DNA from 3 places in the Enterococcus sp. LJL90 genome. Region 3 is predicted to be linked to each of the others. Evidence: riboswitches for the same ligand, from Rfam matches in the RefSeq annotation. Region 3 holds a riboswitch; each other region holds the start of a gene.
The links. Region 3 has a riboswitch for thiamine pyrophosphate ahead of thiW (energy coupling factor transporter S component ThiW). Riboswitches for the same ligand answer to the same signal wherever they lie in the genome.

Region 1 (10,913 bases), 620 kb from region 3:
TAGTCGCAAGGTTGCCTTTTTACTGGCAACTCCCCAACAAGATGGCGGCCAATGGGATATGATTGTGGCCTTATTCCAAAAATACGGCGTCGTGCCGAAAGCTGCTATGCCGGAAAGCAAAAATAGTTCAAGCTCACGGGATTTGAACAACTATTTAAATAAATTATTACGCAAAGATGCCGTTGCCTTGCGGACATTAGTGGCTGATGGTGCCTCTAGTGAAGAAATCCAAGCCACCAAAGAAAAAATGCTAGAGGGCGTTTATAATTTCTTGGCAATTTCTTTAGGCACACCACCGGAAACCTTCGACTTTGAATACCGAGATGCCGATAAAAATTATTATTTAGATCGCGGCTTAACACCGAAGAGTTTTTATGATAAATATGTTGGCGTTGATTTGGATCAATATGTCAGCATCATCAATGCACCAACTGCCGATAAGCCTTACAACAAATCTTATACAGTAGAAATGCTCGGCAATGTGGTCGGTGCTAAAGCTGTAAAATATCTGAACGTTGATATGAGCACCTTTAAAAAGCTAGCGATTGCCCAATTGGAACAAGGGGAATCCGTTTGGTTTGGTTGCGATGTCGGTCAATCTTCAAAACGTGATACTGGTATCATGGCATTAGATGCCTATGACATGAATAGTCTTTTTGACACTAGCTTTACGATGACCAAAGCGGACCGTTTGGATTATGGTGAAAGTTTGATGACCCATGCAATGGTCTTGACTGGAGTTGACATCGTTGACGGCCGATCAACTAAATGGAAAGTTGAAAATAGCTGGGGTGAAAAAGTCGGCGACAAAGGCTTCTTCGTAATGAGCGATGCCTGGATGGATGAATACACGTATCAAATCGTTGTCCGTCGAGAATTTTTATCTGACGAGCAATTGGCAGCCTTTGATGCCAAACCAACTGTTTTGGCTCCATGGGATCCAATGGGAGCGTTAGCGTAATAAGGTTTTTGAACCCTAGTTAAAGAAAAAGGGCCAAATTTATAAAATGATAGACCTGTTAAAACTCATTTGGAGCTTTAGCAGGTCTAATTTTTTATTAAAAATTGAAATCAACGACAAATATTGTTTCAGAGTCCTTTGGAAAAATGAACTTGCATTTTGACTTAGATTACAAGGGCCGATGATTTCCGTTTCAATTGGCCGGATTTTCGTTTGCTTAGTTCGCCGTTTTCAGAATTTTTTTTGGTGTTGAGCAATAAAATTAGCAAACTAACTTAACACTTCATTTCCAAGACAAACTTGTGCTATCTTTAAATAAAAACTGTTTTATAAATTCAGATTGGAGTGTTTTTTATCCTATATCTAAAAGAAATTACCGAGGAAAATTGGCGTGTGGTAGCAAATTTGTCAGTAACAACTGACCAAAAAAATTATATTGAAACAAATAAAGACTCTTTATTAGAAGCGGCTTATGACAAATCGCTAAATTGGCTTCCTCTAGCTCTGCAAGATGATGAAATCATTGTCGGCTTTGCGATGGTGGGGGCTTTTGATGAAAAAACGAAGACAATTTGGCTTGACCGCTTGATGATTGATCAAAAATTTCAGCATCAGGGTTACGGCCAAAGATTTATGAAAAAATTACTTGATTACTTGCAACAAAATTGGTCTGTAACTCAGATTCTTTTAAGCGTTCATCGGGAAAATAAAAAAATTTTTCAATTTTATGAAGCGACTGGTTTTGTGAATACACATCAAATTGATCCGGACAATGGAGAAATTATTATGGTCTTGACCTGCTAAGTATTTTTTGTTTATCAAAAAAAATGTTATATTTTCTCATTTATTTAAAAGAAACAGAAAAAGAAAACGTTCGCTTTTAATTACTATTTTAAAGATAATTTAAAACGCTTTCGCAAAGGCTTATCCTTTAATTTTTTCTAAAACTTGTGTTATATTAACTCTGCAATTATTTCAGTTTAAGAAAAGGTGTGGAAGCGATGAGAAAGTATTTTGCAGAATTTTTAGGAACTTTTATGTTGGTGTTTTTAGGAACCGGCACAGTTGTGATTGCCCAAGGCGATACTTTAGCAATTGGCTTGAGCTTTGGTTTAGCCATCACGATTATGGCCTATGCGGTAGGCGGCGTTTCCGGTGGGAATTTTAATCCGGCGGTCTCAATGGCAATGATGATTAATAAGAGATTGTCAGTCAAAGATGGTCTAATTTATATTGTTGCGCAAGCTTTAGGAGCAATCGCTGCTTCTGGTGTGTTATCCATCTTTATTTCAGCCCTAGGTTTAGACAGTGGTCAATACGGGCAAAATGATTTTTCAAAAATCAGTGCAGGAATGGCTTTCTTGGTGGAAGTAATCATTACCTTCTTATTTATTTTTGTTATCTTAATGGTCACCAGCAAACAATTTGGTAATGCGCAAATGGCACCAATTGCGATTGGTTTAGTCTTGGCCTTCTTAATTATTGTGGCCTTGAATTTAACTGGCGGCTCTTTAAATCCCGCAAGAAGCTTAGGACCAGCATTGTTCGCCGGTGGTACGGCTCTCAGTCATTACTGGGTCTTTTTACTAGCTCCATTAGTCGGTGGAGCACTGGCAGCTTTTGCAGGTAAAGCAATGGGCAGTGAAGAATAAAAAATTTAACCAACGAGAAGTGCCCACAAAAGTTAGCATTCAAAACTGACTTTTGTGGGCACTTTTTTAATTAATTTCAGCTTTTTTCTGATAACCAAGTTTCGCCGGTGAAGGCCATCTCCCAAAAAGCTAGTTCGTATTCTTTGGAAAGAATAAAATCCTCTTTAATTTTGGCTTTTTGCTGGTTAGTTAAGTCAGCAGCCAATTCATCCATTAAGTCAATCATTTCCTGTGTTGAGGTTTGGAACCAATCACTGGCATAGGTCGCCAGCCAATTCTGATAAATTTTTGGTGCCGGCTGCGCTGTGACATAGGTCTTACCAATATCTGCATACAACCAATAACACGGGAGAATTGCCGCAATCGTGTGGGCCAAACTGCCACTCATGCTGGCACGATAAAGGTGCGAGGTATAAGCATAAGCCGTAGGAGCTGGTTTCAATTCTTGAATTTCCTGTTGACTGATATTCAAAATTTCTGCGTGCTCCTGATGGACAGTTAACTCAGCTTCAGCAGTCAGCTTGGCTTTTTCGGCCAAGACGGCTGTCAGAGCAAAATCCTCGGCTTGTGAAGCAGCAATAGCATGGATTTTGCCGTAATGCTTAAGATAATAAATGTCCTGCAAAATATAAAATTTAAACTTTTCCAGAAGCAAATCACCTTGAACAATTCCTTTTACAAAAGGATGATGTAAACTTTTTTGCCAACTTTCTTCTGTTGCCAAGCGCAATTCTTCAGTAACTCTCATAAAAAAAATCCTCCTCAAGTCCTTCTAAAGACGTGACGCAGGATGGTATGTTTAAGTCAGCTACAGATAGACCCTCAGCTTGCTTAAACTCTACTTCCCTCCGCTGGTCCTAACCAGTTCAGGTTCTAAGGGTGCTAAACTTTTGTTTATCTCAGCCCGCAGGCGCCCCTAGTAGAAATTTTTTTATTTGTCTTGCTAAGTAGTATGCTAACAGATGTCAGATTGAAGTCAAGAATAAGCAAAAAAATAAACCACTAGCTGCGGTGGTTATCTGGAGAAAAGCCGTTTTAAAATTTTTGAAACTTTACCAATCTTTGAAGGTCGATAAAGTGAAAAAATTAGAAAAGGTTTCTCAAGATAAGCCAACTGTTTGCTAGCAGTTTATAAAATAAGTGCAAAAATTAATCTTGTTTTGGTGCTTTTTTCTTAAATAAAACAATCGTGAAGACTGCTAATAATGCTAACGTTAAGAAAATTAAGCTGATATCCACTTTGGCAGACATAAAGCCTAACACTGCGGAACCGATAATTCCGATAAAAGAGCCGATAATACCAAATTTTTGCAAGCCGTTTAACTGATCCATCACATCACGGAAACCAACTACAAGGCTAACGGATGCAGCAAAGGCAATAATTCCTAATACAATATGCAAGAAAATCATTTTCTCCCTCCTCTCCTTGTAAAAGAATAGCAAACAAATCATATTTATCGAAACAATCTGCTTCAACAGTGAAAAAAAGATTTTGCAGTTGGCAAAAAGCGAACAGCCGGGATTTAACTAGCACTAACTTTGAAATCCTTTCAAAAATAGGTGTAAAAGCGATTTTTTTTTCGGATTTTCTTTTGATAGTTTCCTAGATTTGCTAAAATGAATTGAAGCTTTAGTTTTGTCGCAAAATTTGCGATTAGGAAAGAGGAGGCAGGTTTGTGGCTAAAAAATATACAAAAGAGCATGAAGTAACCTTTTATGAATGTGATGTCAATCAGCAGATGACCTTTCCAGCACTCTTAAGTGTTGCCGTGAAGGTTTCAGAAGATCAGAGTGCGTTGTTTAATCGAGGGAATGAATATATCCATCAGCTGGGCTTAGGTTGGGTAATTACCAATTATCAAATTGCTATCACAAGAATGCCGACAGTCGGCGAAGTTTGCCAAGTTACTACGGAGGCCAAAGAATACAATAAATTTTTCTGTTATCGCAGCTTTTGGTTTCATGATGCAGCTGGCAATGAGCTCGTGGCAATTGAGTCGGTGTTTGTCTTGATGGACATGGCAGCCCGCAAAGTGACCAGTGTGCCGGATGAGGTCATTGCCCCTTATGAAAGTACCAAAGTAAAATCAATTCGCCGATTTCCAGCAATTGAAAAGGTGGAGACAGGAAAGACGCTACCGTTTCGGGTCCGTTTTTACGATATTGACAGCAATCATCATGTCAACAATTCAATTTATTTCAATTGGATGATTAACGCACTGGACTACCAATTTTTAGTCGAGCACCGGCCGTTGAGCGTCAACATTCGTTTTGATAAAGAGGTTGAATATGGTGCGACGGTGGACAGCTTAGTGGAAGTTGTTGAAAAAGAAGGACAGCTTTTGACCCGCCATGAAATTCGGCTGGGGACCGAGCTTTGCTGTGAAGCGAATTTTATTTGGGAGCCAATAAAATAAATAAAAAACTTCAGAAAATTGTATCTTGAAGTGACTTTTGAAAAGCCAGCTAGTTAGGCTAGCTTTTCGTTTCACGACTTTCACAATTTTTTGAAGTTTTTTTACTATTCCTCCAAAAACTCTTGCCGTTCAGCGGCCAGCAACTGGCTATTAATGGCAATCAATAATTTTAAGCGGGCCTTTTGGCTGTTGATGCCATTGCAAAAGATGACACCTAATTGCTGCAGCTCTTGACCGCCACCTTGATAATCATAAATCGGTTCAACGATGCCGTTAAAGCAACGGGAAACGAGCACAACGGGCACTTTTTTAGCCAATAATTTTTTGAGGGCCGGTAAAGTTTGCGGAGGTAGATTGCCAGCGCCTAAGCCTTCAATGACTAAGCCGTCGATTGCAGATTCGGAGAGGGCTTCAATCAAATCTCCATGCATTCCCGCGTAACCTTTGACGATGGGAATCAGCCCGTTGACCGCTTGGATATCGATGCGGTCACTGCCAGTCAGTTCCTGCATAAAACGAATATGGAGTTTGGTGATGATGCCGATTGGTCCTAATGTTGGCGTGCGAAAAGTTGCTACATTAGTGGTGTGGGTTTTGGTTACGTAGCGGGCGGTGTGAATTTCATCATTCATCACCACGAGGACACCTTTGCCTTGAGCCTCTGGGCAAGCGGCCACCCGAATGGCCGACTCAAAATTATACAAGCCGTCGCTGCCGATTTCATTGCTGGAACGCATGGCTCCTGTGATTGCAATCGGCATGAGGCCGCCGATGGTTGTATCTAAAAAATAAGCTGTTTCTTCTAAAGTATCGGTACCGTGGGTAATCACCACACCACTGAAATTTTCAGTTTCAGCCCGTTGAATTCGATTTTTTAATAAAAGCATATGCTCAGGCGTAATATGGGGAGAAGGAACATTAAAAATTTCTTCTACGACTAAGTCAACGCCTGCTGGTAAGTTTGGTGCAGAGGTCAATAAGGGATTGCCGGCATCAGGTGCTACTTTGCCTGCTGCATTTTCTTTCATTGCGATTGTGCCGCCGGTGTGCAGCGCTAAAATTTTCATACCATCACCTCAGGAAATTTTTTTGCATGTCATTCTTTGCTTATTGTATACTATATGAATAACAAAACAAGAGGAGCAGATAAAATTGATTAGAATCGGCCTTACCCGTTTTGATGAACACATTAACTTAACTGGGAAACCCAAAGCTAGTCTCTTTGAATATGCTGGCCATTTACCGCTAGTGGAGTTAGATACGGCTTATTATGCAATTCCTAAGGAGACGACGGTTGCTAATTGGCTGACACAGGTGCCGCCGAGTTTTCGTTTTATTATCAAGATGTATGGCGGTCTAACCAAACAAAATCGTGAGGATAAGTATTTTTCTTCTGAAGAAGCGATGGCAGAAGCATATCTGACAGCATTGAAGCCCTTAATTGACAGTAAGCAGCTCTTTTGCTTTCTCTGTCAGTTTCCCAGTTTTTTTGACTGCACTTCAGAAAATGTGGCCTATCTGCAAAAGCTGCGACATCTTTTACCGAATGTGCCCTTAGCCATTGAGTTTCGTTCTGAAAGTTGGTATCAGGAAAATGTTTTAAACTCCATGCGAAAGTTTATGCAGGAAAATCAATTTTCGTTGGTCATTATTGATGAGCCGCAGGTGGCCAATCGCAGCGTGCCTTTTGATGACTTTGTAACCAATCCAGAATTTACGATGTTTCGTTTTCATGGCCGCAATGCTCCCGGTTGGCAGGAAAATGGCGCTGATTGGCAGCAAAAACGCACCTTGTATGATTATAATGGGGCAGAGATTAAACAATTAGCAGCCTCAATTCAACAAACGGCTAAGGCCAGTCGGGAAGTGGCTGTCATTTTCAATAATAATTCCGGCGGTCATGCAGCCGGCAATGCTTTGATGATGGTGAAGGAATTGGGTTTGGATTATCAAGGTTTAAATCCTAAGCAACTGGATTTATTTTAAGCGGGAATATGAAAAGAAAGAGTGGGGCCATGATTAAGGCAATTTTTTTTGATATAGATGGGACGCTGGTGGGCAGTGATTCTCAGGCGGATGCGACAACGAAGGCAGCGATTACCGAGGCCCGCCAAAAAGGGATTCTATGCGGCATTGCGACAGGCCGCAGTCCGGTCAAAATAAGTGAGATGATTGATTTTATCGAATTGGATGTATTCGTGACCTATAATGGCCAATTGGTTTATACGCCAGAGGGGGATATTTACAAAAATCCTTTTTCTAAACAGGTGCTAAATGAAATTGTCGACTACGCCGATGGGCACAATCGGCAAATTTTATTTGGCGCTAGAAACCGACTGGATGGCAGTCGCACCGTGTCTTTTGGCAATTCAGTTTTTGCCAAAAGTCTAACGAAATTTGTGCCGAAAAATTTAACTTCTAAAGTGTTGAAGTTTGGTTTGCAAAAATTGCGCAAGGCTCGGAAAAAGAAGAGCTACCATCGCCTGTCCATTTTGAATGAGCCGATTTATCAGTGTATTATGCTGAGCAGTGAGTCCGGTGACCATCTATTGCGGGAACGTCTGCCCCATTGTGATTTTCAGCGCTCCAATCAGTTTTCGGTGGATGTGACACCGAAAGGCGGTTCAAAATTACACGGAATTGAAGCATTTATTCAACTGCATGATATTAAGCTATCCGAAGTCATGGCCTTTGGCGATAATTTAAATGATATTGATATGCTGACTCATGTGGGCTATGGTGTTGCCATGGGCAATGGGCGCCAAGAGGTCAAGGAGATTGCCGATTTTGTGACCCATTCCAACGAGAGCGACGGCATTGCTTTTGCCATGAAACATTACGGAGTGATTGAGTGAGGAAAAAATGAGTAAACAAACCCCTTTTGAAATGGCGGAGGAATTTCATGATACCTTCGACCCTAGAAAACCATTAAAGCCAACCGCCTTCAACGAAGCAGATGCGCTTCATCGCACCGGCTTTAAAGCTGAGGAGTTGGTGGAATTTTTATATGCAGCGGCTGGCAATGACCAGAAAAAATTTCAGGATTTTGTTACAACCCTCCATCAAAGTATTGATTTGGCTAAGGAAAAAGTCTTGGCCAAAAATGAACCTGTGACAGATTCATTGGTGGGACAGGTGGACGCGCTAACGGATTTATTGTATTTTATTTACGGTTCTTTTTCATTGATGGGGGTTAATCCTGAAACGATTATTGAAATTGTTCACCAAGCCAATATGGGGAAACTTTTTCCTGATGGCAGGCCCCATTATGACCCAGTGACCAATAAAGTGATGAAGCCGGCTAATTGGCAAACTGATTTTGCTCCAGAAGCAAAAATTGCAGCAGAGCTACAGCGGCAAATCAAAGAAGCAGAGACTAAAAACTAAAAAGGGCTAAAATCTAAAAAAGCTTGAAAAGTCATCAGTTAGTTTAACTGGCTGGCTTTTCAAGCTTTTTTGCATGTAAATTATTGATTAGTCAAAGAATGTGTAATACAAAGAGCGAATCGCGCGAGCTTCGTGCTCGCTTTTAATGCCGAACATGATGCTGACCTCAGAGGAACCTTGGTTAATCATTTCTAAATTGACTTCTTTATTGGCAAATGAATTGGCACTCTTGGCCATGATCCCGATTTTTTGGCGCATACCTTCGCCAACGACCATGATTAAACTCAGGCCGTGGGTGATGTGAACTTCATCGGGTTCTAATTTTTCTTGAATTTTTTCAATCAATAGCGTTTCTTTTTCCGGTGTCAGGTAGCGGTCGCGGATAATGATAGAAACATCATCAATTCCTGATGGCATGTGTTCAAAGCTGATATTCAAGTCTTCAAAAATTTCTAAAATCCGTCGCACAAAACCAACTTCACGGTTCATCAAATGTTTTGTAATATATAAGCTGGAAAAACCAGAATCACTAGCAATTCCGACTACTGGCTGATGATTAATTTCACGATTTTTGCGGATAAAGGTTCCTTTTGCGCTAGGATTATTGGTGTTTTTAATCACCACCGGCACGTTAAAGGTATAAGCTGGGTGCAGTGCTTCATCGTGGAAAACTTTAAAACCAGCGTAGGCCAGCTCCCGCATTTCTTTAAAAGTCAGCTCTTCAATCAGTTCAGGATTGTGAATCAAGCCTGGGTGAGCGGCAAAGATGCCATCAACATCAGTAAAGTTTTCATAGAGATCAGCCTGCATACCAGCTGCGACAATCGCTCCGCTGATATCTGAGCCACCTCTTGAGAAGGTGCAAATTTCGCCATCTTCTGTGTAGCCGAAGAAACCAGGCACAACCAAAATTTCAGCTGAATCGCGATTTTGGTAAATCTTAGCAAAGGAATCTTTTAAAATCCGAGCATTCCCCGGTTCATCAGAGACAAACATCCCTAAGTCTTTTGGATTGATATAACGAGCCGGTAGACCTTCATGGGCAAAATAAGCCGCCACGAGTTTCGCGTTATTATTTTCACCGCTTGCCAGAAAAGCATCCCGCAAATGGCGATTATTTTCAATCGGCAGCTGGGCTAATCCTCTTAAATTATTTTCAATTTCCGGTAAAATAATGGAGGTAATGCCAAGTGCATCGGTATTGCTTTTATAGCGTTCAATGATATCGCCGCAAATTTCTGCAGTATCGCCGCCAGAAGCATATGTATCGTAATAAGCAATCAGCATATCGGTGACTTTAATGTCATCGCCTTCCCGTTTACCAGGGGCGGAAACAACGACAAAGCGTCGTTCGGGGTCACTGCTGACAATATTCAAAACTTTTTTTAATTGTTTCGCGGAGGCTAACGAGCTGCCGCCAAATTTTATTACTTTCACAAAATTCACTCCTGAACTCTTAGATTCTTTAAGAATACAAAAACTAGTCGATAAAAGCAAGTAGTTCTTGGGGATACTTAAAGGGAAAACCTTGTTATTACAAGAAAATTTAGAAATTAACAGAAAGAAAAAAAACTAGCCAGAGATGATTGGCATCTCAAAGCGTTTAACTGGAGTGTGATATAATTTCTATAAATAAATCTTGCAGTGGCAGCTAGTTTTTAAAGTGCTGGTTATAAAGGAAAGTTGCCAAAAAAAGGAGAAAAAATGGAAATTGTTGTTTTCATATTGATTGTGGGAATCATCGTTCTATTAGGTTTCGGGCTAGTTTTGTTGTTTCAGCGTTGGCAAAATCGCTACAAAATCGAACAGCTCGAAAAACAAAAGGAAAAATTGTTTGATATGACAGTTTTTGATGAAATTACGGCAGCTGAGAAACTTTCTTTGACGGCTGCCCAAAAAGCCGTTTTTACTGAGGTGAATCAGCGTTGGCAAACCGTTACAATAGAGGACTTTGCTACATTAGAGACAATAATCATGAAGGCGGAAAGTTTAAATGCCCGCCCAAATAAAGTTTTTGCTGCTAAAAGGAAGATTGCGTCTGCCAATCAAAGGTTGGCGGAAATGGAAAAAACGATTTTTGAGATTCGTCAGACTTTAGCAAAGCTACAGGAGGAAGCATAGTCCAGACAATTAGTTACTCGCTAAAACAAATGTAAATGACTTTTTTGCTAGTCAAAGAATCCAGCAAAAGGAGAGCAGAGTATTCATTTGAAAATTTCCTTAAACTAACTAAGGGCCAAAAATAATTGCTAAAAGCCATTACTACCCAGCAAAAATTGCCTTAAAAACCTTGCTATTACAAGAAAATCTAGAAATTTGCTTATGAAAAAAAATGTAAATTTTTTCGGGATTATCCCGTGCCATCCAATAATGATTATGATATAATCTAGATTAGATGTCTGCGCCCTAATAAGTAGGTGTAAAATACTTCGGTTTTTCTTATACAATTATGTGTTACTAAAAACGGAGGAACAATAATGGGAAGTAACGTGAACA
Region 2 (10,913 bases), 140 kb from region 3:
ACGAATCTGAACATCTAAAAATCGGTGATTGACACTCTTCATTTCAATATCCAACTGATAATGCTGATCTGCTTGCAGGGCTTTACCAAAACCTGTCATACTTTTCATAAACCATGGACCTCCTTATTAATCCATCGCCTTAATAGCTGCTTGCAACGCCTTAAATTCTTCATTAGATAAGGTGACGCCTTTACCCATCTTTTCATGATCTGGTGCCCAATCCCGCAAATCAAATTTTGCCGGGCGACCATTCCAACTGATTAAATTTAATTCTTTGCGCCAGCCCTTCGGATTTTCCGATAGGACAGCGATTTCTTCTAAGATTTCATAGGAAAACTCTTCTGCCATTGTTGTGATCCTCTCTTTAAATAAATTAAGTAGCAAACAAAAAATGCCATTAAAGGGTTGCGCTGATAGGCTTGCGTCATCAAGGGAATAATCGTCTCATCTGACACTTGCCGGGCCGCCGATAATAACCGGTTTACCTGTTCCTCATCAGAAAAGGCCGCCGCTTGGTAATACTTGGTCAGCCACTCGGTAATCGACAACTCTTGATATAGCTGAACCTTCTGCCCTGCTAAATTATTCAAAATTGCTGCCTTCATTGTAGCATAATCATAAATTTCTGTCGGGGCTACCGCTGTGTAACGGGCCGCCGATTCCAAGAGACAGCGGCCAACTGTTTCCCAGACGACTTTTTGACCGTAAATTTTGCTGAAACGGTCGAGAAATTCTTTGCGCTCCATTTTTTTACCGGGGATAGCTGCCGTAAATTCCTGATAAAACTGCTGCCACTCTTTTTCCAAATCCTCCTCAGGCAAAAAGCTGTACCAAAAGCCCTGCAAATTGCCTAAACATTTGCGGGTCTCTAAATAACCTAACGTTAAATTACTTTGGGATCGCTCCGGTGAAAAAAGTAAAAATGAACCCAAACTCCAAGGCGAATGCAGGGTAAAAAGATTGACGCCTTCTGGTTGGCGCACCGGTTTTGTCAGCCCCGGACCTTTAATGTCCACCACAAAACAATCCGTCGCTCCCTTTTGATAGGCAATGTCAACAGGAATATTGTTGCGATAACCGCCGTCCATATAATAATTGCCGTCAATTTCCTGGAGGGCCATCGCCGGAAAAAATGAAGCCGAGGCCAACAGCCAAGAAACCCAGTCCTTTTGAAACTCTGGCTGATAGCTGATGCGGGTCTCCCGCAGTCCAGCAATCGCCGTCGTTACAAATTGAAAATCAACTGTTGTCTCCCGCATTTTTTCAGCATCGTATAAATCCAGCAAGATGTTCCGCAGCGGCTCCGCCGAAACGCCGCGATTTTTGATCGCCGATGTCGTCAAAGAACCGATTTGACTCAGTAGACTTGGCAAGTTTTCCGACTGCTCGCTAGCTTTCGGAAACACCAGTACATGATCCGTCGACATTCTTTGCCACAGGGTTTTGGCAGCGGCCAAATCCCCCTGTGCAAATAGCGCCCCATTCAAGGCTCCTACTGAAGCTCCCGTCAAAATCTGAATCGGCACATGGCTTTCCGTCAGCGCCATCCAAACACCAACTTGATAGGCGCCGTGGGAACCGCCGCCACCAAAAACTAAGGCATTTTTATAAACGAGTTTTTTGCTCAAACCGTCAGCGGTCTCTTGAAAGCCCGCTTGTTTAAAAATATCGTCTTGGAAAGACACCTGCCGCTGAGAAAAATCTATTATCAAGGTCTTTTTGAAAAAAGAGCGGGCAACTTGTTCTACCACTCTCAGCAATTGTTTTTGCGAGCGGCAGCGGAGCACTAGCAGATTATCAATAATCAAGGACTCTGCTGTTTTTTGATAAGAGAAAAAGAAATGGCAGCTGGCTGTTTCCACAACAGCCGCCAACTTTCCTGACTGGGCTATAAGCTTACGACGTGCTTCGCTGTGGCTGCCAAAAAAAGGCCAAACGAGTTGGCCTTGATTTAAACGATTTTTCCATTGAGTGGCTTCTGATTGATAAAGTGGCGAAAACTTCATGTCCATCTCCTAGCTCTTCATTTGGCAGTTACTTTTTTAATTAATCTGCAACTAATACGTGTTGGCACTAATATCAAAGGCCGCCGTCATATCTGATGTAGCATCTGCAATCGGGGTTACTGATGCCAACTCACCTTGAACGATTAACCGATTGGTGCCGGCGCCATCGCCACAGGTCAATAACGTGACAATCGTTCTTCCGGGAACATCATCTAAGACATAGGAATCGGTCGGCTGCACGATTTCAATATTGTAAATAGTATAGGTATAAATATTTTCTAAGTCAGTCAGATAAATGATTTCACCTTCAGAAACTCTCGTTAAAGGACGGAATAATAAATCAGCATTGGCGGCACGGTGACTGGCCAGCCCGTAATTGCCTTCTCCCATCACTTGATTTTCTTTGGTGGTGCCAGCCCCATAAAAGAGGGCATTGTACTCAACCCCTTTAAAAATCGGCAGGTTAATCCCCACTGAAGGCACTGCTACCGCTCCGATGACCGCAAAATCCGAATCTGAAAATTGGTCTTGGATAACCGCCTCCGTGCTAATGGCGGAAACCTGATCATAATCAAAGGTCGCCTGGGCATCCTGATTTTCAACGATATCGTCCCGCGTATAATTACCAATTGAATATTGCTCGGTATTGCGGGCCATTAAAAAATCTTTAATCTGCTCATTAAAAACTAACGCCAGGCCGGCAACTAGCAACAGCAGCAGAAAAATATTCGACAGCCAGCGGAGCACCGGATTGCGTTTTTTCCTTTTGCGGGTTGGCTGCGGCCGTTTAGCCGAAGCTTTCTTTTTCTTACTCATGACCGTTCCTCCTGTCGATTGCCCTTAAGACAACCAACGTTTTCTTATTGGTATTTTACCACATTTCCTTTAAGATTTCGTAAAACTGCGCTTGTCAGGGAATAGTCTCACAGCCTTGTGAAAAATTTGAAAAACTAAAAAAATTTCCTTCACAAAAACTGAAATTTAATTTTCTTTTTTCATTCGCCGCCAATTCTTCCGCAAAATCGTCAGCTTAATGATAGAATACTGTTGACTTTTGTCTCCTTTGTAACAAAATCTTAAAAGAAAAGAAATACCTAATTTAATGAAAACAAGGTAAAATAGAATTAGCATAATCTAGGATGGGGAGGGGTTTAATTGAACAGCAATATTTGTGTCCACATCGACACATTGAATAACACCGTTTTAACGCGGGGCATCTATGCCAGCGACTTTTTTGCTGCCATCACCCACCAGCCTAAGAATTTATTATTATTAGATACCGCGACAACTATGGGGGAATTTGAATCTCATACCGGTATGAAGATGATTAAAGGGACCGAGGCCGTCATCAATTACGGCCAGCAATGGCAACGGCGGGGACCCAGCAGCCAAAACAAGTGGATTGATTTTAATGATGTGACGATGCTCAAGGAATTAACACCGATTGAAATTTCTGAATTATTGTATCTCGGTCACACACAGCATCCGCTACGTTCGCCGTTTTTTTATAAAATGCAAAATAATTTTGTCTACTTCGATGGTAGCGGCTACTTCAGCAAGACCTATTACCGCTACTTAGATGAATTTTTCCAAGTCTTGGCGAAAAAAATCACGACAATTTTACAGCCGCGGGTCAATGAACGCCGCTCGATTTTTCGCCGCAGCAGCGCTGTTGAGCCGATTCCAACAAGTCAGCTGAAAACCTTGAAGCACCTCTTTCAGGAGGGAATTTCCTTTAGCTTTGATAAGGCGGAATACACCAATCAATTATTTAAAATACCCATTTACGTTGTGGAAGATCGCTTCTGGAAGTCACAATCAGCCCAAGCAAGTGAGCAGCTAGCAGCTTCGATTACTTACAACGCCAATGAAAAAAGCTGGCAAATCGCCATTGAAAATGACGATTTAAATTATTTAATCAACCAAAATGCAAATTAATTACTCGCTAAAGCATATTATCTGTGATAAAGTAAATGCATAATTAAATACAACTTTGCAAAGGGGAGCCCTTGTGGCTGAGATTGAGTAATACTCTAAACCCTCGTACCTGTTTCGGTTATTCGAGCGTAGGAATTGTAATGGTCAGACGACACGTCCAACCTCTTCTTTGCATAGACCAAAGGAGAGGTTTTTTATGTCGAAAAAAATGGATATTCGTGTGTGGGTCGAAGGAACATTGGTGGCGGCCATGGCAATGGCCTTGTCTTTTATTCCGTTGCAATCATTAAACGCTAGTTTAGATTTATCACTGGGAATGGTCCCGTTAGTTTTGTATTCTTATCGCCGCGGCTTAATCCCCGGCCTAACAGCCGGCTTTGTCTGGGGCCTTTTAAGCATCGTCTCCGGCAACGCACTGAAATATATGGTATCAGTACCACAAATTATTTTTGAATATCCCTTCGCCTTTGCTTTTGCCGGCATGGCGGGCATTTTCGCCCGCCAAGTACAGCAGGCTATCAGTGCTGACAAAACAAAAAAAGCCATCACATACGTTGTGATTGGCGGCATTGTCGCAGCCTTTTCCCGCTGGTTCTGGCACTTTTGGGCAGGCGTATTCGTCTGGGGCGCTTACGCACCCGAAGGCATGAGCCCTTACTGGTATTCCTTCACGCTAAACGGCGCCAGCTTTTTAATGAACGCCATCTACATCGCAGTTGTTTTAGGCGTGTTGGTTTCAGTAGCTCCTTCATTGTTTGTGGTGAAGACTGCACCGCAGGTTTTTTCGGCGAAGAAGTAAAAAAATCCTTGCTTTCAATTTGGTGCACTGCCCTCAACAATTTTGATTTCTTGAGGGCAGTGCTTGCCAATAAAAGCAGGGATTTTTTATGTTCGATTGTCATATACTCGGGCTGTTATTCGTGCAGGAATTCCTTCTGGACCTAGCTCAACGGTTAATAGTTGACCAAAATTACCATTTTTAGCAGCCACATCTAAAGTATTATAAATTTCGATTTTTTAGTTGACATACTCCGCAGCAGTGGCCAATTTTTCTAAACCTGCCGTCAATTCTTCCTCGACCTGTTCCCGATCCTTTACGTAGGCATAGTTTTCCGGGATATCCGCATAGGAGACGATATTTTCTCCTTAATAAAATACGGGCTCACTTTCATTTGTCTAAGCTCTCTAAAGCCCACGGGTGGATTGCAACTTGTTGGATATAGCGTACCCTTTTGTCCAGTTCGTACTCAAGCTGTCTTTAGAAAATCCCGCCCCCACCAATTTCTTGCGAATTTTGGCGATTAGCTGTGAAAGTTGGACCAACCGTGAATTTGTCACTTCACCAGGCCAAATTAGCTGACTTAACTGTTCTCGATCAATAAAACTGCCCTGTGCATTAAACAAAATAATAAATACTTTCCGCTCATTTTTGGATAAGCTATCCAAAAATTTCTCTTGGCGAATCTCAATACTTTGCTTTGAGATTCGCTCAGCTAAAGTTGTTTCAGCTTCCGTCATGATATCTTTTAACTCAATTAAAGAAATATTTTTTCTGATTCTTTTTAAAACCCCAAATTCCTCATGTTCAACAGTATTCTTCGCTGTATTTTCCTCAGTTACCTGAAGTAAAACAGCATCTGCAGCCTTTGTCGCAGCAATAATTGGTTGGATTTCTTCTTCCAAAAAAATAGTTTGACTAATTATGATAATGGTGAAAATATCCAAATACTTCTGCCCTCGTCTCTTCAAAATACTCTCAAACATGACTTTCGAGCAAAAAACTTCATATCCCAATAGTTGAAGTTTATTTTGAAAATCTGATTCTGATAAAACATCCTTCGTAAGAATCCCTATATGTGCCACCACAACACCTCCTAAAAATTTACCTTTTTTACTCCTTGCTATTACAAAACTTTAAAAAAAAGCAAACATCTACCGATTTTTATTTATCTATGACTAATTATCAAAAATAAGAAATATCATTTTTGATATGATTCACTAATAATTTTAAAAGCTTTACAATAAAGTGTCAATTTATATTTGGCCGTTTTAAAGTAATATTTTTTTATATTTCTATATTTATAATTAATTGCAATTATTTTCATCCTTAAATATTCTGTGTACCCTCTCAGATTATAGCAACGAAAAACTGCAATAAAAGCAGTTCCTAAGATAACTATTTAAAAAGTTAAAAGTATTTCCTTTTGAGGAAGAAATCCTCTCCCATTGCAAATACTGAAACGTTTAATCAAATTCCCAGTTCTATTAAAACTGCAGCCGCTAATTTTTATTATCTTATGATCGAAAAAATTTTTCTTTTTATGTAACTAGTTGACACACTGTCCTGTTCTAAGTAAAATTTTTTCCTTTCATCTCTTCCGTCAACCAATCAAAATCCTAAAACTTCTATTTATATATAGAAAAAAACTGCTCAGTTACAAGCAGTTTTCAGGTGATATATTTTATGATAGGCTGTTCAGTTAGGACTTTAAAATACTCCCCACCTGAATCCAAACTTGCCATGATCGTTTGAAAATCCTCAGCCTGTTGAGGGTTTTTAATTGGAACAAAATCGTAATTGCCTTGTTTGGTTCGGTAACTATAAGCCCATGGATTGCCGGCTGTCAGTTTAGTGCTGTAGGCTTTCCCGAAGACAAGATATTTCATATCTGTAAATGGAAAGAAATGCAATTTGGCCTCAGCCAGCCATTCCATAATTGAGAAAGAACCGATGCCTTTCTCATTCAGCCAATATATTTGATAATTGTAAACGGGAAATAATTTCAGAAATTGCTGGGCTTCCCCATTGTTTACTGGTACATATGGGCCGAAATAACCGGGGATAATCGCTTCTTGAACAATTTGCAGCCAATACAAATTTTCAAAAAAATCAGGTTCAACGGTTAATTTATCGGTAAAAAACTGTTGGACGAACTGCTCTTTTTCCTCCGTTAGAACGGCATCTTTATTAAATGCCGTCAACAATCTTTGCTGCAAGTCCGTTGCGCTTAATGGTTGTAGCATCCTCTTTCGCTCCTTTGCCACCTCAAGCAAATCATCCACTGAAAATTTGTAAAATGCAGCCAAAATTCTAAGGCTGTGCAAATCTGGTTGGCTTTTATCCAGCTCCCATTTGGAAAGGGTTTGGCGGGAGATTTTTAATTTTTCAGCAACCTCTGCTTGGGTTAAATTGTGTTCGCTGCGAATCTTTTTTAATTGTTCACCAATGGTTACTGTCATCTTAAACTGCCTCCAATCAAGTTTTCAAGGACTATTCGGGCAAAAATTCATTGCAGTCGCTTTTGAGCTGTGCAACAAAACGTTGCTTTCTTGATTTAACTATAAACTAGCACAAAGAACAGCGCAAATTGCTTGTGAAGAAGTAGATTTCTTCCTTTGAAAATCATTTAAAAATTTTGAAGAAGTCTGCTAGTCACTTCTTTCTCTATTTTTTGTACCTTCTAAACAACTTCCGTAATGAAACGGAAAATTTTTACATACTAAAAGAAAACGCTTTCTGATATGCTTTTTCTATCTAATGAGACATTTTTTTAGTCTCGTGCTTTAATAATATTTTACTCATTTATCTTAAGGAGGACCACTATGAAAAAAGCACTAATTATTTGCGCCGGCGGAATGTCTTCATCCGTCATCGCCAAGAAAGCAACTGATTATTTCAAAGAACAAGGGAAAGAGATTGAACTGGATGCGACTTCCGCAACGCAAGGGGCCACAAAGATTGCTCAAGATGAGTATGATTTGTACTTGGTCAGTCCACAAACCAAGATGTATTTTGACAATTTGAAAAAGGCAGCGGACGGCAAAAATAAGCCAATCACTAATATTCCGCCGCAAGCTTATGTTCCCATTCCCATGGCAATTGAAAAACTGGCAGCAGTCGTTGAATCAAACCTCGCTTAAGGACTGATGAGCATGTTAACCAAAAAAGAAGTGCAGGTTTTGAAGCTGATGTATCAAAACCGACATACCTTCCAGACTAGCCAAGATTTAGCAGCACAACTCTTTTTATCCGATCGGACTGTGCGAAAGTATCTGCACAATATCAGCCAGTCGCTAGAAGAAAAAGGCCTTGCTTCAATCCAAGCAAAAAGAAGCCTCGGTTATCAGCTGCTAGTTACGCAGGAGAAGGAATTCGAGGCATTTTACAAACGAATTGTCACTGATTTCCCGACAACAGCAGAGTTGCGGTACAGCAGTGAAAGCCTTGACCGCCAATATTATATTTTGAGTCAGCTTTTCTTTGAAGAAAAAGAAATCTCCTTGGACTCCCTCAGTGAAGAGTTATTTGTCTCCCATTCAACTTTGTCTAATGACTTGGTTGAGATAAAAAAATTGCTGAAACCTTACACAATTCAACTCAAATCTAAGGAAAAGCGCGGGTTCTATTTGGTGGGGCGGGAACAAGATTTCCGGCGCTTTATGATGAATTACTTTTTTATGAAACGCTGGCATGACAATATGTATAATTTTTCCACTTATACAAACCTATTAACTGGCATCAGCGTTGAAGAAATTGTCATCATTGTCTTGGATGAATGTCGGGATGCCCATTTGAAACTGTCAGATTTTATCATTTACAATTTGGTGTTGCATATCGCCTTAGCGCTTAAACGGCTGCAAAATCATTTCAAAATTGAGCAGTTGGCCGAGATGTCGCCAAATCATGGATCAAAGGAGTACCAAACGGCTTTGAAAATTGTCCAGCGTTTGGAAAAAAGTGCCTCCCTCACTATTCCCAAGGAAGAAGCTGAGTATATTGCGCTTCATCTGCAAAATGATTTGAGCTCTAAGAAGGCCTTTCAAAAAATCCCCTTCAGTGAGACTGATGTCAAGGCACAAATTAGTTTAGCTATAGAAGGGATTGAACAAGCGACTGGTTATCAAATCAGCCAGGATAATATTTTGCTGGACGGTCTCTTGATGCATTTTACACCGCTACTCTTGCGGCTAGAGAATCAGAAGTCATTGGAAAATCCATTGCTGCCGGAGATTAAAGAACGCCATGGCAGCTTGCTTAACTTAACAATTCACTACTTTTCAACAATGCCAGTATTACAAGGCTATCAGATTTCTGAAAACGAATGGTCTTATCTTACTATCCATATTTCTGCAGCTGTCGAACGCTTTTTCAACGCACAAAAAACGCATGTCTTAGTGGTTTGTGCCACCGGCTTAGGCAGTTCGCAAATGCTCAAGAGTCGCTTGGAGCACGAATTAGGTTCCAAAATTATCATTGAAAAAGTCTGCAGCTATTATGAAGTCAGCCAAGAGGATGTTGCTAAAGTCGACTTGATTATCTCCTCTATCAATTTACCTAATGTTATCTATAATGTGCCGATTGTCTATGTCAGCGTCTTTCTCGATGCGGCGGATATCGAGAATATCAACCAAAAGCTGGCGAAATCACAACGGCAGCTGTTTACCCAAGAACTCATTGCAACAAGCCCCAATGAACAGCTAGAGAAAACGGCGTTGATTGATAAATATTTCCAAGCGGATTTATTTTTCAGATTTGAGCAGGTACAAACAAAGGATAGCGTATTGGAGGAGTTATTGGCTGGCATTCAAAAACAGGAGAATCAACCGGTCATTGCTTCTTTAACAAAACAATTGGAACTAAGGGAAACTTACAGCTCCGTCGTATTTTCAGAATTTTTAGCGGTGCCCCATCCGATTGAGGCAATCACTGATGATTCGTATGTGGCGATTGCCGTTGCTCCTAAAGGAATTACTTGGTCTGAAAAGGCGCAAAACATTCAACTGGTTTTTCTGCTGTCTCCTGATAAATTAGGCCAAGGCAATTTAGAGCTGATTAGCCAATTGCTGGCTGAAATTATTGAAGATGATCAGCTGCGACAGGCTTTAGTTGCCAGTCAAAATTTCCAAGAATTTAAAGAAGTATTTACTCAAGGGGTTTTATAAAAGGAGGGATATTTAAATGGAGTCAGAAAAAATTCAAGAGGTGGCCTTTGCTATCATCCTTGATAGCGGTCAGGCCCGGACCTTGATTCACGAAAGTTTTCAGCTGATGCGTACCGCTCATTATTTGGAGGCTCAAGAACGCCTAGATCAAGCAAATGATGCTTTGGTTGAAGCCCATAAAGCCCAGACCAATATGCTGCAGGAATATGCTAGCGGAACTAAAATCGAAATGGAAATCATCATGGTTCACGCTCAAGATCATTTAATGACGACGATGACCTTGAAGGAAGTGGCGCTTGAAATGCTATTTTTATATCAGAAAGGAGGGGAAACCGTTGCGTAAATCTACCCACAACAGCCAACGAAAAGCAACTGCTGCTCGTAATTTCCGCTACAATCGCTTTTTAATGCTCCGTTATTTTCTCGCAATTTTATTTTTTGCCAATCTTTATTGGGGCGTTTTCTTGCTTGCGAGCGGAAGTGTCTTTAGTTTCTTACCTATTGTCTTATTGCTTTTGACCATTCCAGCTATCTACGAGCATGTCAGATTGTATGGAGATAAAACTGAAAACATCACGTCAGAATTAAAGTTCAATTTACTCTTTCATTACAGTCAAACCGCCGTCAACTTAGTTTTAATTTTAATTACCTTGACCGGTGTTGGCTACCAACAAGCTTTTATCTTTTTAACAAATTCAGTGGCCGCTAAAGGCTTTATCATTGCAGTTCTGTTGATTGGGCTAGCCTTGTCTTTGAGCTGTATTCGGCGGATTCAAAAAATTCAACACCAGCGGGACACTCATTACCACTATTTACAAGAATTAAAAGAGATGAATTAAAGAAAGCGGGGAAGAATAATGGAAAATTCTAACAACAAGATTTTTAATTTCTTTGAAACAAAATTGATGGGGCCTCTAGGGAAATTTTCCCAGTTTAAATTAGTGCGGGCAATTATGGGAGCCGGGATGGCGACAATTCCCTTTACAATTGTCGGCTCAATGTTTTTAGTATTAAATGTGCTGCCAC
Region 3 (10,913 bases):
GAGTTAAAACTTTTTCGCCCCAGTCAGGATCAATAATCAAAGCCTGTCCGACCGCAGCTAAATCAGCATGGTTCAACAATGCTTCAACGTCAGCTGCTTCTTCAATGCCGCCAACAGCTACTAATGGCACCCGACCGGCAATTTTTTCCTGTAGATAATCGACAATACTTTTTTCTTGAAATTCTTTTTGAACAGAAACACGTTGGTATTCATTTAAAGAGACATGGAGATAATCTAAATTTTTTTCTGCTAATTGGTCAACTAAATATAAAGTATCCTCCATGCGAATGCCTGGTGTTTCATATTCTTCTGGAGAAAAGCGATAGCCAACGATAAAATCGGTTGACTTTTCTTTACCGGCCGCCAATATTTCATCGACTAAGATATCAATAAAATGAAATCTTTTGACTAGACTGCCGCCCCACTCATCTTCCCGTCGATTAGAATGAGGAGAGAAAAATTGCTGAATCAAGTAAGTGTTAGCGCCGTGGATTTCGACACCGTCAAAACCGGCTGCCACCGCCCGCTTGGTAGCCGCCTTAAAATCGGTAATCACTTGTAAAACTTCTTCCCCGGTCAAAGCCCGTGGCGTCGGTGCGCCTGGTCGTTCGGCCGCTACGGCACTGGCTGAAACCGGTTCAGCACCATTTAAAATATTTTTTGGCGACATCCGGCCGCCGTGAAAGATTTGCAAAATTGCTTTCGCCCCGCCGGCTTTAATCGCTGTCGCTAGTTTAGTTAAATTGGGAATAAATTTATCATCGTAGACGCCAAGTTCTCCAGCCCAGCCTTGGCCGACTGCCTGCACATTGGCAGCGCCAGTGATGACCGCTCCAATCGCTTGGCTACGATTTTGATAATACGTAATTTCATCCTGCGTGATTATCCCATTAAAAAAACTCATTTGCGTGGTCATTGGGGCCAGCATCAAGGGATTGCGCAGTATTACGCCATTTTTCAGTGTCACCGGTTGATTAATTTTTGTCATGCAAATCGCTCCTTTTTTGAATACTACAAATCTAGCATGAAAAAAAACAATCAGCAAAAATTTAGTCTGCTGATTGTCAGGTCGATTACATATTTTCTTCTATTATAAATTCAACCGCTTCACTTGGTTGGGCCCAATGGTTGGTTGGGCCGTGACCATGTCCCACTGAGATTCCCTCAGAAATTGCGCCTTGAATAAATTCTTTGGCAATAATGATTGCAGTTTCTAAGTCGGTCCCTTTAGCTAATTCTGCGGCGATGCAGGCCGAGAAGGTATCTCCGGTCCCGTGGGTATTTTCAGTTTCCACTCGGGGTGTTTTCAGCCAAAATGCTTTTTGATTGGCCAATAAAATAAAATCGGCAGCCTGTGGATCGGCACTATGCCCGCCTTTGATGATTACATTTTTAGCGCCTATTGCTTGAATATCTTTAGCCGCTTGAATCATCTCGGCGGCTGTTTTAATTTCTCTGCCTAAGATCACTTCGGCCTCCGGTAAATTAGGCGTGACCACTGTCGCAAGCGGGAGTAATTTTTCTTTGATAACAGCCACTGCCGCATCCTGCAATAAAGGATGACCACCCTTTGCAATCATCACCGGATCAACAATTAATGGTCCAAAATCATATTTTTTCAAATTTTCAACGACGGTTTCCACCCGCTCAATGTCTGCCAGCATTCCTGTTTTACAGGCTTTGATAGCAAAATCGGCGGCTAAAGATGCAAATTGAGCATCGATAAATGCGCTGGGAATCGCTAAGCTATCTTGGACGCCGTAAGTATTTTGGGCAGTCAAGGCCACGATAATGCTCATGCCAAATGCATGACGGGCTTGAAACGTTTTTAAATCCGCCTGAATACCGGCGCCGCCCCCAGAATCACTGCCGGCAATTGTGACGACTTGCGGAGTTTTATTTTGCATTTATTTCTCCTCCAATAATTCATTCATTTTTTGATTTAAGCTGCGGACTTTTTCGGCGACTGTATCTGCCTTCATAATCTCACTGACCACTGCGATACCAGCAATCCCGCTGCCTGAGAAAGTCTGTAGATTTGTTTCATTAATGCCGCCAATTGCTACCACCGGAATGGCAACCGTTGCTGTGATATCCTTCAAAGTATTTAATGGAGTGACAGGACTGTCTTTGGTTTTCGTGGGAAACATCGCCCCAACTCCCAGATAGTCCGCTCCACTGGCTTGCGCCTCTTTAGCCCGGGCCACGCTCTTTGCCGACACCCCTAAAATTTTATCGCCGATTAATTGTCGCGTCACCGATACCGGTAATTCATCATCGCCGATATGCACACCAGCGGCATCGACAGCCAGACAAATATCGACCCGATCATTAATAATCAAAGGAATCTGATAGGTGTCGGTAATTTTTTTCACCTTGACCGCTAAGTTAAAAAAATCGCCGGTGGTTAAGGTTTTTTCCCGCAGTTGGACTAAAGTGACGCCATTTTCACAGGCCTCTGTAATCACCGACAAAAATTGCTCCTCGGATAAATCAAATGCTCCTGTCACAAGATAAAGCTTCAGTAATTTTTCCATCTTCATAAAACACTCCCCTTTAACTTTTCAAACCAGAGCGACTGCTCCTTTAACAGCGCCAATTGATTGAGGGTCTCCTGGCGAAAATCAGCCAAAGCCTCTGGCGTTCCCAATGTTTGACTGGCAACTTCACCGCATAAATTGAAATAGGTCACAGCGGCCAGCGCTGCCACAATCGTCCGTTGCCCGCTGCCTAAAAAGGCAGCGGCTAAAGCACCGACAATGTCTCCTGTACCGGTAAAATTATCCAACTGCCAGACACCATTTTTCAAAAGCAGGCACTCATTTTTGTTAACCAATACATCCTGCACACCGGTTGCTAAAAAGATCGTTTCAGGATAATCTTGCGCAACTTTTTGTAGTGCAGCGGCTAATTCCTGTAGACCGGCCATTTCCTGATCCAATTGGCTGCCGTCAACGCCACGCCCATGGCTGGTTAACTGACAAAAGCGCCGCAGCTCAGATATATTGCCCTTCACAATTTGCGGCTGGTGCGTCATCAGTTGCCAAGCCAAATCGTAGCGCAGCTGACTAGCAGAAACGCCGACTAAATCAATGACTATTGGCGTCGCCTTTTTTTCAGCAAAAGTAGCGGCGGCTAGTAAATTGGCTTCCCGTTCTGGCGATAAATGTCCTAAATTCAGCAGCAAGCTATCATTTTGCTTAAAGAAATCAGCAAACTCCCGCGGGTCATCCGCCATCACCGGCTTGGCCTCGATATATAAGAGGGCATTTGCGACAGACTCACAGGTGATTTCATTAGTAATACATTGCACCAAAGGACTTTTTTTCAAAGGAAAAATTTCTGCTAGTGCTTTAGTGTAATCTTCAAGCCTTGAGTTTTCCATGGGATTTCCCTCCAAAAATTTGTTGAACACGTTTGAAACTAGGGAGCGGGCTGATTTTTTTCAGCAAAAGCCACGCAACGGCGGAACCAATCAGCGTTGCTCCGATAAACCTTGGTGTATAAATAAACCAATAAAGACTTTGGCTACTACCAGTAAAAAGAACCATCACTGGATAGGATAAAACTGAACCGAGAATACCTGTGCCGATAATTTCCCCCAGCATCGCTCCAATTGGTTTTTGAAATAGACGAAAGCCAATGCCTGCTAAGGCTGCTCCAAAAACTGCCCCTGTTAATGCTAACGGCGGAATGCCTAATAAGGTCATTCGAATGATGCCGCAGACCAGCGCCATCACCGTTGCAAAAAATGGTCCCAGCAAAACACCAGCGATAATATTCATAACGCTGGACATTGGTGCCATCCCTTCGATGCGAAACAGTGGTGATAACACGACATCTAGCGCAATCATCAGTCCTAAAAAAGCTAGGCGAAATACTTTTTGCGAATGGGTCATCTGTTCCTCCTTATTTTCCGATTTAACTGTCTTAGTTATTTCTTAGCTTAAATTTTTAGTTCAACAACAAAAAGCCATTTATTTTCTATTCACTTAGAAAACAAATGGCGGCTAGAAAAAAGAGGCAGCGACAATAGTCCAACAAAGCGCAACTTTCAAAGATTCTCAACGAATACTTGAAAATGGCTCCGTTAACAGATTAGCGTCACAGCCTCTGAAAAATTCAGTCATTGACATTTCCCTTCGGCAGTTTTAACTGCGGCAGGTTCAATGGGTATAATCTCAGCATAGTGCACCCCAAATGTTTCTTTATTTAATTGTTTTTAGTATAGCACAAGTCTGCTAAAGAAAAGCCAGTCTTTATGAAAAAGCCATCCAAGTCGGCTCCATCAAATTGCCATCAGGGTCTTCCACTTCCAGTTGAACCATCTGTTCTTCGGGAATCCCCATCTCTAAATGATAGAAATCGCCGCCATTAGCTTTGGCGGTTGCGGCAAATTTTTTGACTGCATCACCGCTAGCTAAACCAAAGGCTACCATCGATCCGCTGTGGGTGTGGGGATTGGCAATCTTTTTATCCCGAATAAAACCTTGGTAAAAATCATGGGTCAACAGCATAATCCAAAAATTATCGTCCCAGACTAGTGCCGCCGAATGCTCATTGGAAAAATCGCGATTTTGCCGAAAGCCTAGTGCTTCGTAAAAATTGATAGAACGAGTCAAATCTGTCACTGGAAAGTTTACAAAAACCATTGTACTCATCAGAACACCTACTTTTTTTAAACCAGTATCACAAGTTTCTGCCATTTTGTAAAAATATCTGCTTTGATTTTTTACTTCCGGCCATCCTTGAGCATCACAACAACGCGAAATTGGCGTTCAGGATGGCTGTCTTTATTGACAGCTTGAATAAAGGCTTCAAACATTTCGCCGTAGCCATAATATAAGAGCTGGCTGAGCACTTGATTTTTGCCCCTAGGTACATAGCCAATTTTCTTATCTTGATAATAAACCGCCACAGCTTCAGGATCGTGGGGATTGTCCGGTTCAGCCTGAAGGGTTACCGGCTTGCCCCAGTTCAACTCTTCTGCCACATGAATCCCATCCCAATAGGCAAAGCCGGCCAAATGAAAGTCGCTGAAATGGCGACTTGGTTCACTTTTTTTGAATTCATTCATCATTTTAAAAGCGCCTCCTTTTCTTTTATTATAACAAAAGTTATCGGAAGCGGTAGCATTCATCGGCAATAGCTGACTATTTTAAAAAAATTCCTACAACCTTTTTAGTTTTATTTTTCCCGCTGATAATGCAGCTCAACAAATTCTCCCATGATTGTCGTATCTACTAGCTTCAGACGTTGCTGATAGTCCGCCTCTTCAAAAAGGCGTTTGCCTTTGCCTAGTAAAATCGGGGTAATCTGAATCCACCATTCATCAATCAAGTCTGCTTGAATCAGCTCGGTCACGAGGCCACCACCGCCGACGATCCAAATCATTTTTTCCTCTTGAGCTTTTAATTGTGAAATAAAAGCAGCCGGCTCCTGCTTCACCACAATTGCATCGGGCAAGTCAGCCGTTAGAGTGTTGGAAAACACATAATTTTGCTTGCCGGGATTTAACGGCTCGCCGGCTAGAATCTTTTTGGTCTCCTGATAGCTGATGCGACCCATCACAGCCGAGCCAATTTTTTCGTAAAAGGCGCTGTAAGTTTCGACACCGCCTTGATTGGTCTCAAACAACCATTCCAGGCTGTCCTTTTGGTCTGCTAAAAAACCATCTAAACTGATGGCCCCGTAAAACGCTACTTTTGCCATTGCGCTCTGTCCTTTCCTGTCAAGTTTCTTCTATTTAAAACCCATTATCATCGGAAAAGAACCGTAACACAAGAAAAAACTATGACCAACAAAGTAGCTGCTGCTGAACTTACCAAGTTCTTTACCTGCGAATTTTTTTTGCAAGTAAGAACCTATTCAGCAAGTTGTTAGTGCTACAATCAAAGTCATAGTTTTTACCTTTAAAATTTCCAATTAAAGTAGTCTTTATGTTTCAGCTTCAAGGCTGATCTTCACCGGGATCTTGGCGACCATATCCTTTGGCAGTACGGTACACGCCCACTCCCAAAAGAAATAATCCTAAGCCAACTAGAGACAATTGGCCGACAGTATCACCGAAAAATGGCGTAATCCATAGATGCCAAGAAAAAACCCATGCTAAAGGAATCAAGGCAACAATGATCCACAATAATTTTTTTATAAGTGTCATCTTATCCCCTCCTATTTCATCTCAAGTGATTCAACTTCTTCTAATAAGATTGTTTACTAGCCAACTGTCTTTCCTTTTACAAAACAGTGGACTACAACAAACTGGAAAAACGGAACAAGTGCTCCTAATAATTTATTTCGCTATCAGGCACGTCATAATATTTATTAATCATATGATAGGCCGTAATCTGTAAAATTGTCATCAGTGGCAGCATTGCTGCTGATCCGACTGCCACCCACAATTGTGATTCCCGACCACTGGCAGCGTCCATAATCGACAGCGCGGGCCCGGCACTGTTCACAATTACATTGGGATACAAACCTTGGAAAATAATTCCCATAAAGGCGGCGATACAAACGACCGCCAGCCAAAAAATCAGCTGATGCCTTTGGCTAGTTCTCAGTAAGTAAGCCATGCTGAGGCTGCAAACTACTATAACCACAATTAAAAAGGTAATCGCTGCAAAATGGGTATTGAAAACATTGGTAGCATTTGCCAAAAGAATAACTTCAAGCACCGCAAGCACAATAAAAATTAGATTAACGACCCGCAATTTTTTGCCTAGTGAGGCCTGCAGTTCCGCTGAAACTTTTTTTATCACACGGGCTAAACCGATTTGTAGACAGGCAGCCATTAACAACAGCGCAGAACAAATCGTGAAGGGAGTGAAGACATCCCCCATCGTGATATAGATAAAATTATCGCGAATCGGCACGCCTTTTAAAATGCTGGAAAACACAATGCCTAAGATAAAAGGCGGAACTAAGCTGCCTAGGAAAAGTCCCCAATCCCACAGCCGATTATAAGTTTTGGAACGCCATTTTTTACGATAATCAAAGGCCACGCCTCTAAACATAAAGAAGACTAACAGCAAAATGAAAAACAGATAAAAGCCCGAGGTCAAGGCCGCATACCAATGGGGAAAAGCGCCAAAGACTAACGCCATGCCGGCCACTAACCAAGTTTCATTGCCACCCCAGACTGGTCCGGAGGTGCGGACGATTTCATCTCGGTCGCCGTTATCTTTGACAAAGAAGGTCGCCATGCCGGCGCCAAAATCTGTTCCTCCTAAGATGAAAAACATGGTCAACTCGATGGAGACTAAAATAAATAAGGCAAATTGTAAATTCGTTGGTGAACTCATGATTTACTGACCCCCTCAAAAAAATTATTTTCTAGGCTTGCCGGAGGATCGTAATTGCCGTGAATATTCGGCGCACCTTTTTTCAGCGTGCGATGGGTAATAGTCAGCACAGTACCGAGTAAAAGTAAATCCATGATGGCTAACAGCGTGACCGAGGTAATAATTTTAGCCGGTGTCATATCCGGCGAGACGGCGTCTAATTGGGTAAATATTCCATAGACGACAAACGGATAACGGCCGACTTCGGCAACTACCCAACCGGTGACGATAGTCACATAAGGGAACCACATACTGACTCCAAAAGCCTTCAGCAGGCGCGGATGTTCTTCGATTGATTTTTTCTTGCGATACAGTAATAATAAGCCCACCGTTCCCAAAACAACATAATAATACCCGGAATAAAACATCCAGCGCATACACCAAAAGAGCAGTGTTACCGGCGGATAATAGCTCATCTCGCCATCGTAAGAAGCCGCAACCTCTGAATCATATTTTTCATGATATGTTTTGGCAATCTCATTCATCCCTTCAGCTCCGCCGACAAAGGTTCCGTTGCCAAAATAACTTCCCAGCCCCGGAATTCCGATTCCGGTGGACGTATGCTCACTTTCATTAATCCAAGCGGCAATGTCCCACGGGGCGCCAGTTGTATCGCTGCCTTCGTTTTCATAGCGGCCTTCAACGGCAGCAAATTTCATCGCCTGTAACGCTCCGCTGGCAGTAATTTGATTGTCCCCCATCTGCTGTTGGATAATCGCAAATGGTAAAAACATCAAGACACCGATTTGAATTGATTTTTTAAAAATTTTGCGGTCACGCTTTTTGAGAATCTGCCATGCCGAAACGCCGCAGACCACGAGGCCGCCTAAAATCATAATGGCCCCTAAAACGTGAAGTGCCTCTGGCCAGTATTGCGGATTTTGGACTAGTGACAGCACGCTGTCTAAGCGCGCGCGGCCCCCCTCCATCGTAAAACCAACCGGATTTTGCATAAACGCATTGATCATAATGATCCAAACAACTGAAAATAATGAGGTAAATAAGAGCAGTGCTGCAAATAAAACGTGGAGCTTCTTGTTGATTTTCCCCCAAGTAAACCGCCATAGTCCGATTAGCGTGGATTCCATAAAGAAAGCCATAATCCCCTCCAACGCTAACGGAACGCCAATGACATCGCCGAAGAAGTAAGCGTATGCCGACCAGTTCATCCCAAATTGAAACTCCATAATCAAACCAGTAACAACACCTGTCGCAAAACTGAAAAAATACAGCTTTGCAAAAAACAAGGCTAGGCGGCCATAATGCTCGTTTTCTTTTTTGCCAAATACATAAATTAATTCAAAAATCAGTGTCGCCGCCATTAACCCAATGGTCGTCGGCACAAAAAAGAAATGCATAATCGCCGTCATAGCAAATTGAATCCGTGACATCGTCGTCACGAACATCATCGAACCAATCATAAACCTTCCCACCTTTCCCCTTTTTTGAAAAAACGCTTTCTTTACATCTTCAATAATACTACCATCTTCAAATTTAAGCTATTTTTTTTAGTTTGCAGACAAAAAATAATCTTTTTTATCATTATTTCTGTTTCATTTTTGATAAATCCCGCTAGAATACGGGTTAAATTCACCAAGACTATTCCTTAGTCCCACCTTTTTTGGTATACTAAAAAGTGTCTGTCAAGAATTGAGAATTTTTTTATGAAATTAGCATTTTCGTTTTCAAATTCATTTTAAAAATCCCGGTCGTTTGACTACTTTGCTAGTTAAATTATTTTTGACGAAAAACATGAGCTACATCAAAAATAGATATTGTCTTACAGGTGACAAATGATACAATAATAAAAGGATGAGCGTCGTTTCTTTCTATAATTAGGCGCTATTTTTTACATATCATTTGGCAGCGGAGTCTATCTTTAGTTAAACGTATTTACCAGATCGAATTATTTAATTAGGAGTTGAGAGAATGAAGTCAGCAGAAAAAAATCTTTTTGCGACAACGAAGTTAATTTTTAACAAAGACCGCATTATCGAGCAACGTCCTCTAGGAAATCGGGTATCTCCTTGGGGAACTAGTAATCTGCTATTGTACCTGGCAGTGTTACAGGATTTAGAAAACAACCGTTTGACCCCGACGCAAGAAATCGTCTTTTCTCAGGCTGCAGCCCAAGAAGGTCAAGCTTTGCGGGGAACACGGGCAACTGAAGGAGAAAAACGCTTATTAATCGACGTCTTAAACCAAGCGATTTCTTTAAATGCACCAGACTGTATTATGGCGTTATTTGAAGTCTACGGCAGCCGCAGTCAAGGGATTGACCGCATTAACCAACTGGGCAATGAGTTAGAAATTTCTTTCTTCTCCCGTCTAACTGGTACTGGTCGGAAAATCCAAGGCCAATTATCAAATGTTTTTGATTATTATAAAATTGGTGTGGCCTTTTTAAACTTATCTAAATCAAGCTTCCAATATATTGCCAACCGTGACCATGTCATCAATGGTCAATTGTATCCTGCGCAATCGGTTTTAGATAAACAAGGGATGACTTTAGCCAGCATTTTCTGGGGCACCGATCAATCTGACTGCTTTGTCTTTTATGAAGACCAACAGGAAGTTTTGTGCTCTATCGTAATCAACGGGGCTAGCTATGTGCACACTTCGCAATTAGCCTTTAACCAATTACCAGAAACTAGCGAGTTCGATGAAATTGAAATTGAATCACCAATTATCAACTTCTTAGGCGACACTTATTTCGGTGAATACTTTACAGATATTCGCCGCAGCAATCGGATTAAAGATGCGTTGCAAGAGCATGGTTACGCTCATTCTATGGCAAACTTAGCGACTAAGATGCCAGAAGATCAATTTAATATCGTGACCTATGAAGGTGTCTTAACAAAACCTGGGCAAGAAAGTACCTTAGCCCGCAAAGTCTTCTTATTTGGCGGCGACGAAAAAGCGACGGTTGGCGAATTAGCTCACCGCAATACGTCTTTAGTCAACTTAGGGACTAACCACAGCATGGACTTTGGGGATGAATCTTTAGGCGAAACCATTGACGCCTTCACTCATCAACACATCAACACAATCGGTGCTGGCAAAAACTTAGAGGATGCGTTGCGACCAATTGTCTTAACTTACAATTACCGTCAAAAAACGGCGATTTTCTCTGGTTATTGGTACCGCCGTTTTGTCGATGAAAACTATGATTTTTATGCCAACAAAGCCAAAGCCGGCGTAGCTGCTTTAAATGGTTTATTGCTTGAAAAAATCAAACAATTTAAGAAACAGCATCCAGATATTTTCGTGACCGTCTTAGCTCATTGGGGCAACAGCTTTGAAAATATTCATGAAGACCAAAGAGAAATTGCCCAGCAGTTAGTAGCTGCCGGCACTGATTTAATCTTGGGAACTGGCCCCCATAAAGTCCAACCGATTGAAGAAATCGACGGAACAACTGTGGTTTACAGCATGGGAAATGGTGTCTTCAACAGCGATGGAGAAGAATTTAAACAAACCGATGCTTTACCATACGGCTATTTCTTAAAATGGGATATTTCTAATCACAAGATTCAAACCTATCCATTTAACAACTACAATCCAGAAACT

Region 1: another riboswitch for thiamine pyrophosphate. It lies ahead of tenA (thiaminase II); the one in region 3 lies ahead of thiW (energy coupling factor transporter S component ThiW).
Region 2: another riboswitch for thiamine pyrophosphate. It lies ahead of thiT (energy-coupled thiamine transporter ThiT); the one in region 3 lies ahead of thiW (energy coupling factor transporter S component ThiW).

What each region holds. Positions count from the first base shown of each region.
Region 1 is NZ_JBXPBQ010000001.1:935,754-946,666, forward strand. It holds gene AC1Z3S_RS04270 (C1 family peptidase) at 1-961, shown strand, start outside; gene AC1Z3S_RS04275 (GNAT family N-acetyltransferase) at 1,355-1,765, shown strand; gene AC1Z3S_RS04280 (MIP/aquaporin family protein) at 1,963-2,613, shown strand; gene tenA (thiaminase II) at 2,690-3,361, opposite strand; TPP riboswitch at 3,440-3,541, opposite strand; gene AC1Z3S_RS04290 (hypothetical protein) at 3,763-4,023, opposite strand; gene AC1Z3S_RS04295 (acyl-ACP thioesterase domain-containing protein) at 4,290-5,030, shown strand; gene AC1Z3S_RS04300 (asparaginase) at 5,135-6,097, opposite strand; gene AC1Z3S_RS04305 (DUF72 domain-containing protein) at 6,183-7,016, shown strand; gene AC1Z3S_RS04310 (Cof-type HAD-IIB family hydrolase) at 7,046-7,885, shown strand; gene AC1Z3S_RS04315 (pyrophosphohydrolase domain-containing protein) at 7,893-8,417, shown strand; gene AC1Z3S_RS04320 (aspartate kinase) at 8,505-9,854, opposite strand; gene AC1Z3S_RS04325 (septation ring formation regulator EzrA) at 10,122-10,538, shown strand; gene AC1Z3S_RS04330 (septation ring formation regulator EzrA) at 10,895-10,913, shown strand, end outside.
Region 2 is NZ_JBXPBQ010000001.1:170,311-181,223, reverse strand. It holds gene AC1Z3S_RS00845 (YicC/YloC family endoribonuclease) at 1-108, opposite strand, end outside; gene AC1Z3S_RS00840 (YdbC family protein) at 127-348, opposite strand; gene AC1Z3S_RS00835 (patatin-like phospholipase family protein) at 318-2,012, opposite strand; gene AC1Z3S_RS00830 (class A sortase) at 2,058-2,822, opposite strand; gene AC1Z3S_RS00825 (hypothetical protein) at 3,162-3,944, shown strand; TPP riboswitch at 3,996-4,096, shown strand; gene thiT (energy-coupled thiamine transporter ThiT) at 4,141-4,743, shown strand; gene AC1Z3S_RS00815 (helix-turn-helix domain-containing protein) at 5,130-5,807, opposite strand; gene AC1Z3S_RS00810 (helix-turn-helix transcriptional regulator) at 6,393-7,184, opposite strand; gene AC1Z3S_RS00805 (PTS cellobiose transporter subunit IIB) at 7,548-7,865, shown strand; gene AC1Z3S_RS00800 (BglG family transcription antiterminator) at 7,878-9,887, shown strand; gene AC1Z3S_RS00795 (PTS cellobiose transporter subunit IIA) at 9,904-10,230, shown strand; gene AC1Z3S_RS00790 (hypothetical protein) at 10,223-10,726, shown strand; gene celB (PTS cellobiose transporter subunit IIC) at 10,745-10,913, shown strand, end outside.
Region 3 is NZ_JBXPBQ010000001.1:312,559-323,471, reverse strand. It holds gene AC1Z3S_RS01470 (NADH-dependent flavin oxidoreductase) at 1-988, opposite strand, end outside; gene thiD (bifunctional hydroxymethylpyrimidine kinase/phosphomethylpyrimidine kinase) at 1,074-1,907, opposite strand; gene thiE (thiamine phosphate synthase) at 1,908-2,537, opposite strand; gene thiM (hydroxyethylthiazole kinase) at 2,540-3,385, opposite strand; gene thiW (energy coupling factor transporter S component ThiW) at 3,366-3,854, opposite strand; TPP riboswitch at 4,121-4,209, opposite strand; gene AC1Z3S_RS01445 (VOC family protein) at 4,260-4,661, opposite strand; gene AC1Z3S_RS01440 (HIRAN domain-containing protein) at 4,733-5,080, opposite strand; gene AC1Z3S_RS01435 (dihydrofolate reductase family protein) at 5,188-5,712, opposite strand; gene AC1Z3S_RS01430 (hypothetical protein) at 5,951-6,160, opposite strand; gene cydB (cytochrome d ubiquinol oxidase subunit II) at 6,285-7,304, opposite strand; gene AC1Z3S_RS01420 (cytochrome ubiquinol oxidase subunit I) at 7,301-8,776, opposite strand; gene AC1Z3S_RS01415 (CapA family protein) at 9,273-10,913, shown strand, end outside.